4 regions of the Shinella sp. G-2 genome follow, and region 1 is predicted to be linked to each of the others. Evidence: predicted binding sites of a transcription regulator. Region 1 holds the regulator's gene; each other region holds the start of a gene.
What was found. Region 1 encodes PhoB, which activates phosphate uptake and scavenging genes when phosphate is short. Its sites were predicted from a motif close to TGTCATNNANCTGTCAT; they were not measured.
Positions count from the first base shown of each region.

Region 2: V8U06_RS10930 (RNA degradosome polyphosphate kinase) is a predicted target of PhoB. The motif match lies at 1,397-1,413, and genes of this name have one in related genera.
Region 3: V8U06_RS03295 (UDP-2,3-diacylglucosamine diphosphatase) is a predicted target of PhoB. The motif match lies at 1,280-1,296, and genes of this name have one in related genera.
Region 4: V8U06_RS03990 (DUF47 domain-containing protein) is a predicted target of PhoB. The motif match lies at 1,353-1,369, and genes of this name have one in related genera.

Region 1 is NZ_JBBEYH010000004.1:59,820-62,017, reverse strand. Features, by position in the region: gene V8U06_RS09385 (GcrA family cell cycle regulator) at 1-498, shown strand, start outside; gene phoB (phosphate regulon transcriptional regulator PhoB) at 637-1,320, opposite strand; gene phoU (phosphate signaling complex protein PhoU) at 1,344-2,063, opposite strand; gene pstB (phosphate ABC transporter ATP-binding protein PstB) at 2,114-2,198, opposite strand, start outside.
Region 2 is NZ_JBBEYH010000005.1:33,728-35,925, forward strand. Features, by position in the region: gene V8U06_RS10930 (RNA degradosome polyphosphate kinase) at 1-1,331, opposite strand, end outside; gene hdaA (DnaA regulatory inactivator HdaA) at 1,534-2,198, opposite strand, start outside.
Region 3 is NZ_JBBEYH010000001.1:657,306-659,503, reverse strand. Features, by position in the region: gene V8U06_RS03300 (MFS transporter) at 1-229, opposite strand, end outside; gene V8U06_RS03295 (UDP-2,3-diacylglucosamine diphosphatase) at 355-1,200, opposite strand; gene V8U06_RS03290 (NADP-dependent malic enzyme) at 1,437-2,198, shown strand, end outside.
Region 4 is NZ_JBBEYH010000002.1:29,449-31,646, forward strand. Features, by position in the region: gene V8U06_RS03975 (TrkH family potassium uptake protein) at 1-130, shown strand, start outside; gene V8U06_RS03980 (hypothetical protein) at 223-786, shown strand; gene V8U06_RS03985 (N-acetyltransferase family protein) at 783-1,268, shown strand; gene V8U06_RS03990 (DUF47 domain-containing protein) at 1,394-2,038, shown strand; gene V8U06_RS03995 (inorganic phosphate transporter) at 2,038-2,198, shown strand, end outside.

The DNA.
Region 1 (2,198 bases):
TGGAGCGAGGGCCTCAGCGCAAGCCAGATCGCGGCACAGCTTGGCGGCGTCAGCCGCAATGCCGTCATCGGCAAGGTGCACCGGCTGAACCTGCCGGGCCGCGCCAAGGCCGGCGGCACGCAGACCGCCGCCCGCCCGAAGCGCCCGGCGGCGGCCGCCGCGCCGCGCCCGTCGAACTTCACGGCCCGCCCGGCTGCCCCGCGCGCCGTCGCCCGCCCCACCGGCAACGCGCTGCCGAAGGAAGACATGGACGCCGATTTCGACGTGCAGAGCGAACGGCTTCCGGTTCCGGCCAATGGCAACGGCACCGTCGTGCCGATGTCGCGCAAGCTGGAACTGACGCAGCTGACCGAGCGCACCTGCAAGTGGCCGATCGGCGACCCGCTGAACGACGACTTCCATTTCTGCGGCAACGAGTCCCCGGACAATTCGCCCTACTGCACCTATCACCAGCGCCTCGCCTACCAGCCGTCCGCCGAGCGGCGCCGGATGCGCTGATCAGTCATCGATAGCAAGATGCAATACGGGCCCGAAAGGGCCCGTTTTCGTTTGGGGACAAGGCCGGGGAACGGAACCCCCAAGACGCAAACAGGCCCCGCAGGGCCCATTTCCGTCCTTGGGAGGAATTTCGTCCGCTCAGGTTTCCAGCGAGTAGCCCGCACCGCGAACCGTGCGGATGACATCCTGCATGTTGGCGAAATTGAGCGCCTTGCGCAGGCGCCCGACATGGACGTCGACCGTGCGTTCGTCGACATAGATGTCATGGCCCCAGACGCCGTCCAGAAGCTGCGAGCGCGAGAAAACGCGGCCCGGCGAGGTCATCAGGAACTCCAGCAGGCGGAATTCCGTCGGGCCGAGGCGTACTTCGCGGGTGCGGCGGTGGACGCGGTGCGTCTCGCGGTCGAGTTCGATATCGCCGCAGCGCAGCACCGTCGAGACGACCTCGGGCTTGGCGCGGCGCAGCATGGCGCGCACGCGGGCGACCAGTTCCGGCGTCGAGAAGGGCTTGACGACATAGTCGTCCGCGCCGGTGGCAAGACCGCGCACGCGCTCGCTCTCCTCGCCGCGCGCCGTCAGCATGATGATCGGCAGGCGCTCGGTTTCCGGGCGCTGGCGCAGGCGCCGGCACAGTTCGATACCGGAGACGCCGGGCAGCATCCAGTCGAGGATGAGCAGATCGGGCATGCGCTCCTGCAGGCGCATCTCGGCTTCGTCACCGGAGAGGATCGTATCGACCTCGAAGCCTTCCGCCTCGAGATTGTAGCGCAGGAGGACGCTGAGCGCCTCCTCGTCTTCCACGACGGCTATTCTGGGCACCATGGAGTTTGAACCCTGCTTCTCTTTTACTCGGTGACGTCGGCGGCGACCACGGAGGTCGACGTGTCGTCCTTCGGGCGCTCGCCTTCCGGCTGGGAGCCGGTCGCCATGTAGTAGATGGTCTCGGCGATGTTGGTCGCGTGGTCACCGATGCGCTCGATGTTCTTGGCGCAGAACAGGAGATGGGTGCAGGGCGTGATGTTGCGCGGGTCTTCCATCATGTAGGTCAGGAGTTCGCGGAACAGCGAGGTGTAGATGGCGTCGATCTCGTCGTCGCGCTCGCGGATGGCCTTGGCCTTGTCCACCGAGCGGGTGGCGTAGACATCGAGCACTTCCTTCAACTGCATCAGCGCCAGTTCGGCCAGGTGCTCCAGGCCGCGGGCGAGCTTGCGGGGCATGCCCGAGCTCTGCACGGCGATGACGCGCTTGGCCGTGTTCTTGCCGAGGTCGCCGACACGCTCCAGTTCGGCGGCGATGCGGATCGCGCCCATGATCTCGCGCAGGTCCGCCGCCATCGGCTGGCGCTTGGCGATGGTGACGACCGCCTTGTCGTTGATCTGGCGCTCGGCAGTGTCGAGGATGACGTCCTCGGAAATGACCTTCTGGGCAAGGGCCGCGTCCGTCGTGACGAGGGCGCGCACGGAATCGGCCACCATCTGCTCGGCGGTGCCGCCCATTTCGGAGATGCGGCGGGAGAGGTACTTCAGTTCTTCGTCGTAGATCGAGACAATATGGGTCGATGACATGGTTCTGTCCTTAATGCACTCGGTTTCAGGGATGCCTGGCGACGGAAGCGTCAGCCGAAGCGGCCCATGATGTAGTCCTGGGTGCGCTGGTCATCCGGGTTGGTGAACATCTTGTCGGTGTCGTTCTCCTCGACG
Region 2 (2,198 bases), on a different contig from region 1:
GCCCGTTCGAGGTCGCGCGCCCAGCGGATGTTGGCTTCCTCGTCGAAGCGGGCCTTCAGCTCGACCAGCGCCGTCACCGACTTGCCGGCCTCGGCCGCGTCGATCAGCGCGCGCACGATGGGGCTGTCGTTGGAGGTGCGGTAGAGCGTCTGCTTTATCGCCAGAACGTCAGGATCGCGCGCAGCCTGGAGAAGGAACTGGACCACCACGTCGAAGCTTTCGTAAGGGTGGTGGACGACCATGTCCTTTTCGCGGATGGCGGCGAGGCAGTCTCCGGCGTGTTCGCGGACGCGCTCGGGAAATCGGGCATTGTAGGGCTCGAATCGCAGGTCGTCGCGCGGCGCCTTGGCGATCTCCGACAGCGTGTTGAGGGCGAGCAGGCCCGGCAGGACGGCGACGCGGTTGTCCGGCACGCCGAGTTCGCCGACGACGAAGCGGCGCAGCGATTCCGGCATTTCCGAGTCGGTCTCGATGCGGATCACCGAGCCGCGGCGACGGCGCTTCAGCGCCGTCTCGAAGAAGCGCACGAGGTCTTCGGCCTCTTCCTCCACTTCGATATCGCTGTCTCTGATGATGCGGAACGTGCCCGAGCCGCGCACGATATAGCCGGGGAAGAGCTTTCCGATGAAGAGGCCGACGGCGTCCTCCAGCGTGATGTAGCGGATGGCGCCCTTGGCGTCCGGCAGGCGGATGAAGCGGTCGAGCGCGACCGGCAGGCGCAGGAGCGCCGTCATCGGCTCCTTGCCCATCGTGCTTTCGAGTTGGAGGCCGATGGAGAAGCCGAGATTGGGGATGAAGGGGAACGGGTGGGCCGGGTCGATGGACAGCGGCGTCAGCACCGGGAAGATCGACTGGATGAACTCCTGCTGCAGCCAGACCTTGTCGTCGCTGGAAAGCGCCGTCGGGCGGACGATGAGGATGTCTTCCTTGGCGAGATACTGCTGGAGCACGGCGAGCGAGGCCTGCTGCTCCATCTGGAGATTGTCGATCTCCTTGAGGATGTCGTCGAGCTGTTCGGCCGAGGTCTTGCCGTCGGGGCTGCGAATGCCGACGCCCTGGCGCACCTGACCCTCGAGGCCGGCGACGCGCACCATGAAGAACTCGTCGAGATTGGCCGCCGAAATCGACAGGAAGCGGATGCGCTCAAGCAGCGGATGAGCCGTGTTCAGCGTTTCCTCGAGGACGCGGCGATTGAACTGGAGCCAGGAGAATTCGCGGTTGATGAAGCGCGTGGGGCTGGCCATCAGCGCCTCGACATCGACGGATGCGCCTTCCGGCACGACGGCTTCGACCGGCTTTTCCTGAGACATGTCGGATGTCACTGTATCCATTGAAGTTCCGCCCCAGCTTGCCGCGCTCGATTTCTGCTTATCCGCGAAGCGCTTAGCGCAGTTTGACGACAGAACTGTGACAGTCAATCCGGGCGGGTGGAAATCGGCGCGGAAAGGCCCGTTCCGAGAGCATGTCAGGTTCGGATTGAACCAGACATTCGTCTTTTCGGGAAAACCGGTTCCCACTTTTGCCCGACAAACTCTAGTCCGCGAAATCCCCGCCACCGACCATTTCGCCCAGCACTTCCTGCGCCAGCGCGCGGGTGATGCGGCTGCCGCGCGCGAGCGCCAGCCGGTCGAGCCGTTCCACCAGCGTCTGCGCGGCCTCCAGCGAGCGCTCCATGCGCGCGACGATATAGGCGACGAGCTTGTCGTCGACGAAGAGCTGGCGGTCGGCGAAGAGCTTGACGATGACCTGCGAGAGCAGTTCGTCGTCGGGCTCGCCGATCTCCACCACGGTGGCGGCCTTGAGGCGCGAGCGCAGATCCGGCAGTTCGACCGGCCAGGACATCGGCCAGAGTCTCGAGGTGATAAGCAGCGTGTGGCCGTGCTGGCGCACATTGTTGATGATGTGGAACAGCGTGCGGTCGTCGAAGCCGGCGCGGTCGGCATCCTCGATGAGCACGGGGCCGCGCTCGGCCGCCTCTTCCGCGCCGTTCTCCGCCTTCGCCTCGATAAGATCAGCGCCCACCTTCTCGCGCCAGATGGCGGCGAGGTGCGACTTGCCCGAACCGACGGGGCCGGCGATGACGACCACGGGCGACGGCCAGTGTGGCCAGGCGTCGATCATCGCCACGGCCGCGTCGACGGGTTCGGCGATCAGAAGATCGTCGCGCCCCGTCGCGGGGTCGTGCCCGAAGGCCAGCG
Region 3 (2,198 bases), on a different contig from region 1:
GGTCGGCGAGGATGCCGGCCAGCGGCGCGGTGAAGACGCGCACAAACATCGGCAGGGCCAGCACGATGCCGATCTGGGAATCGTTCATCGAGAGCGTTTCCAGCCAGACGGGGAAGAACGGCAGCGCAATGCCGTTCACCATCATGGGTGCGCAGAAAACGAGGGCGATGCGCGCGGCGAAGAACGGCGGCGCGCCTGAAGTCACGGAGAACCCGGAAGGGGCAGTCATTGGCGGGGAACCTGCGTTGGGACGCTCCCGGCTCTAGCACGGCGATGTACGTACGCCAATGCGCTATTTCTGCCGGGCGGGATCGCATGTCCCTGCTGCGCGAACGCCGCGCGGCCCTCCACGCGCTAGGCGGCTTCGACGCCCACCGGCGTGCGCGCCTCGATTGCCGGCATCTGCCGCGAGACCGGCAGCACCTCGGCCGGAACCGAGGCGAGCTTCTGCCAGGTGATCAGCTCCATCTCGCCGTCGTGGTGCTCGGCAATGGCCGTGCAGCTTTCCACCCAGTCGCCGCTGTTGATGTAGCGGATGCCGTCGATCTCCGTGATGACGGCGTGGTGAATATGGCCGCAGATGACACCGTCGGCATTGTTGCGCCGCGCTTCCTCGGCAACGACGCGCTGGAACTCGCCGATGAAGTTCACCGCCGACTTCACCTGCTGCTTGGCCCAGGCGGAGAAGGACCAGTAGGGCAGACCGAGCTTGCGGCGGATGGCGGCGAAGACGACGTTGATGGCGATGGCCGCGTCATAGGCCCAGTCGCCGAGATAGGCGACGACGCGGGCATGGCGCACCACGACGTCGAACTCGTCGCCGTGCAGCACGAGATAGCGCTTGCCGTCCGCCGCCTCGTGGATGATGCGCTCAGCGACTTCAACACCGCCGAAATGCGTGCCGGGGAAATCGCGCAGGAACTCGTCGTGATTGCCGGGAATGTAGATGATGCGCGTGCCCTTGCGCGCCTTGCGCAGGAGCTTTTGCGTGACGTCGTTGAAGGCCTGCGGCCAGTACCAGGCGCGCTTCAGCCGCCAGCCGTCGACGATGTCGCCGACGAGCACGATGGTCTCGGCTTCATGATGCCGCAGGAAATCGATGAGGAAGTCCGCCTTGGCCGCCTTGGAGCCCAAATGCACATCCGAAATGAACAGCGTGCGGAAATGGCGGACATTGGGATCGACGGGGGTCACGGTCATGCCTTTGGTCTCCGGGTGGCCGGCCGCCGCGATCATCGTCATGACGGGCGGCTTTGGTTCCGTTGAAAACCAGACTCCTGTTTCAAATTGATGACACACCTATGCATTTTCCGTCCGCAAATAGGCATTGCGCGCGCGGACGATTGCGGCTTTATGGAAGGTTCCGAAAACTTCGCGTCGCGGCGGTTTCGTGCCACGAATAGCCGCAACGAAAACAGCATATGGCAGGGAGCATCATGAGCACGGGTGATAAATCGAGGACGCAGAACGGCCCCGTAAGCGGCGATATCGACCAGCAGGCCCTCTTCTTCCACCGCCACCCCCGCCCCGGCAAGCTCGAGATCACCGCCACCAAGCCGCTCGGCAACCAGCGCGACCTGGCGCTCGCCTATTCGCCGGGCGTGGCCGCGCCCTGTCTCGCCATCCGGGACAATCCGGACACCGCCGCCGACTATACGGCCCGCGCCAACCTCGTCGCCGTCGTCTCCAATGGCACGGCCGTTCTCGGCCTCGGCAATATCGGTCCGCTCGCCTCCAAGCCGGTCATGGAAGGCAAGGCCGTCCTGTTCAAGAAATTCGCCGGCATCGACGTCTTCGATATCGAGATCGACGCGCCGACCGTGGGCGAGATGGTCAATGTCGTTTCCGCGCTGGAGCCGACCTTCGGCGGCATCAACCTCGAGGACATCAAGGCGCCGGAATGCTTTGAGGTCGAGCGCCAGTTGCGCGAGAAGATGGACATCCCGGTCTTCCACGACGACCAGCACGGCACGGCGATCATCGTCGCGGCGGCGATCCTGAACGGCCTGGAACTGGCCGGCAAGGCGCTTTCGGATGCCAAGATCGTCGCCTCGGGCGCCGGCGCGGCCGCGCTCGCCTGCCTCAACCAGCTCGTCGCCTTGGGCGCGAAGGTCGAGAACATCTGGGTGCACGACATCGAAGGCCTCGTCTACAAGGGCCGCGAAGTGCTGATGGACCAGTGGAAGGCCGTCTACGCC
Region 4 (2,198 bases), on a different contig from region 1:
CGGCCCGGCCGGCACCTTCGCCGGCTTCCATGACGCCGCGCTCTATATCCTCTCCTTCCTCATGCTGCTCGGGCGTCTGGAAATCCTCACCGTGCTGGTGATCCTGACGCCGCTGTTCTGGAAGAACTGAGCGGCGTTCTTGACTGTTGTCACGCTTGTCCGCATCCTGCCGCCTCCTGGCTGGAGGAAGACTGCATGTTGGTGCCGAAGTCCCTGTTGCGTATGACCTTTGTGGCCGCGCTCGCGTCGGCGCTCGTCCCGGCATCCGGCTTTGCCGGCCCGCTGGTCGAAGCCGCCAAGAAGGCGGAGGAACAGGCCGCCGCCGGCGATACGGTCGGCGCGCACAACACGATCCGCGACGCCTATGGCGCCTTCGCCGCGACGCTGCCCTTCTCCATCGGCAAGGCCGTCTTCGTTTCCGCCCCGCCGGAAGGCTACGGCATGTATGCCGCGCGCAAGGACACCAACTTCAAGGCGGGCGAAGCGCTGATCTCCTATGTCGAGCCCGTCGGCCTTACCTGGCGCCCCGCCGATGGCGGCAGCCTGGAATCCCATTTCACCGTCGATCTCGAACTCACGGACCCCAAGGGCACGAAGCTTGCCGAGCAGAAGGCCTTCGGCTCCTTCGACTTCAAGGGCAGCGTGCGCAACCAGGAGGTCTTCGCCAAGCTGACGCTGAACCTCACCAGCCCGCCCGCCGGCGACTATGTGCTGCGCTACCGCTTCCGCGATACGGCGAGCGGCGCCGTCGCCATCAGCCAGCAGCCGTTCAAGATCGTGCCGTGATCGGCATCCGCGCGGCAACGCCTGCCGATCTCAAGGCGCTGGCCGCGATCGGCCTTGCCGCCTGGCGAAGGGGCATCCAGCCGCTGGTGCCCGAAAGCGTGGTGGCGCGGGTCACCGCCGAAAATCCCTTTCTGCCCTTCCTGAAAGCGATGGGACCGCGCATCCTCGTCGCAACCGACGGGGAGGAACCTGCCGGTTTCGGCGCCTGCGAACACGCCGACGACACGATCAGCGACATCTGGGTTTCACCCGCCTTCGAGGGGCGCGGCGTCGGCTCGGCGCTTCTTGCGGCGCTGGAACGCGAGATCGCGGAGCGCGGCCATGGGCAGGCGCGCCTCCAGGTCGCGGCGGCCAACGCGCGGGCGTTCCGGCTCTACCGGCACCGCGGCTACCGCGAGATCTGGCGCGGCATACGGCATGACCCGATCCTCGACACGCCGCTCGAAAAGGTGGAGCTCGCCAAGGACCTTGCCCGCCCTTGAAGCCCTGGTCGGGCCGTTTACCGCGGGCAAAGAGAATTGTGACAAGCGGCGAATCAGTGCTTTCCAGCGCCTTCCCGCTCAATTATGACAGCCGCATGACAACCCCAGCCACGTAAGGGGCATCCATGCTTTCGCTGTTTCGCAAACTCATGCCGCGTGAAGACCGGTTCTTCGATCTCTTCCAGCAGCATTCCCGCACCGTCGTCGGCGCTGCAGAATCCCTCCGTGCGGCGCTTGCCGGCGGTCCGGATCTCGAAAAGCACTGCGACCGCATCGTCGAACTGGAAGACCAGGCCGACGACATCACGCGCGAGGTTCTGCTCGCCGTCCGCCGCAGCTTCATCACCCCGTTCGACCGCGGCGACATCAAGGACCTGATCCAGTCGATGGACGATGCCATCGACATGATGCACAAGACGGTCAAGACCATCCGCCTCTACGAGCAGACGAGCTTCCAGCCCGGCATGCAGGAAATGGGCGAAGCCGTCGTCAAGGCCGCCCATCTCATCGCCGAAGCCATTCCGCTGCTCGACAAGGTCGGCGTGCATGCCGGCCGCCTCAGCGCCATCGCCGAGGAAGTCACCCGCGTCGAGGGCCGCTCGGACGAGCTGCACGACCGGGGCCTGAAGGACCTCTTCCGCCAGTTCCGCACCACCGATCCGATGGCCTATATCATCGGCAGCGAGATCTACGGGGAACTCGAGAAGGTCGTCGACCGCTTCGAGGACGTCGCCAATGAAATCAGCGGTATCGTGATCGAGAACGTCTGATGGACGCCACCCTCGCCTTTCCGCTGCTGATCGGCCTCGTCGGCATCGCGCTGCTGTTCGACTTCCTGAACGGCCTGCACGATGCCGCGAATTCCATCGCCACGATCGTCTCCACGCGCGTCCTGCGTCCGCAATATGCGGTGATGTGGGCGGCGTTCTT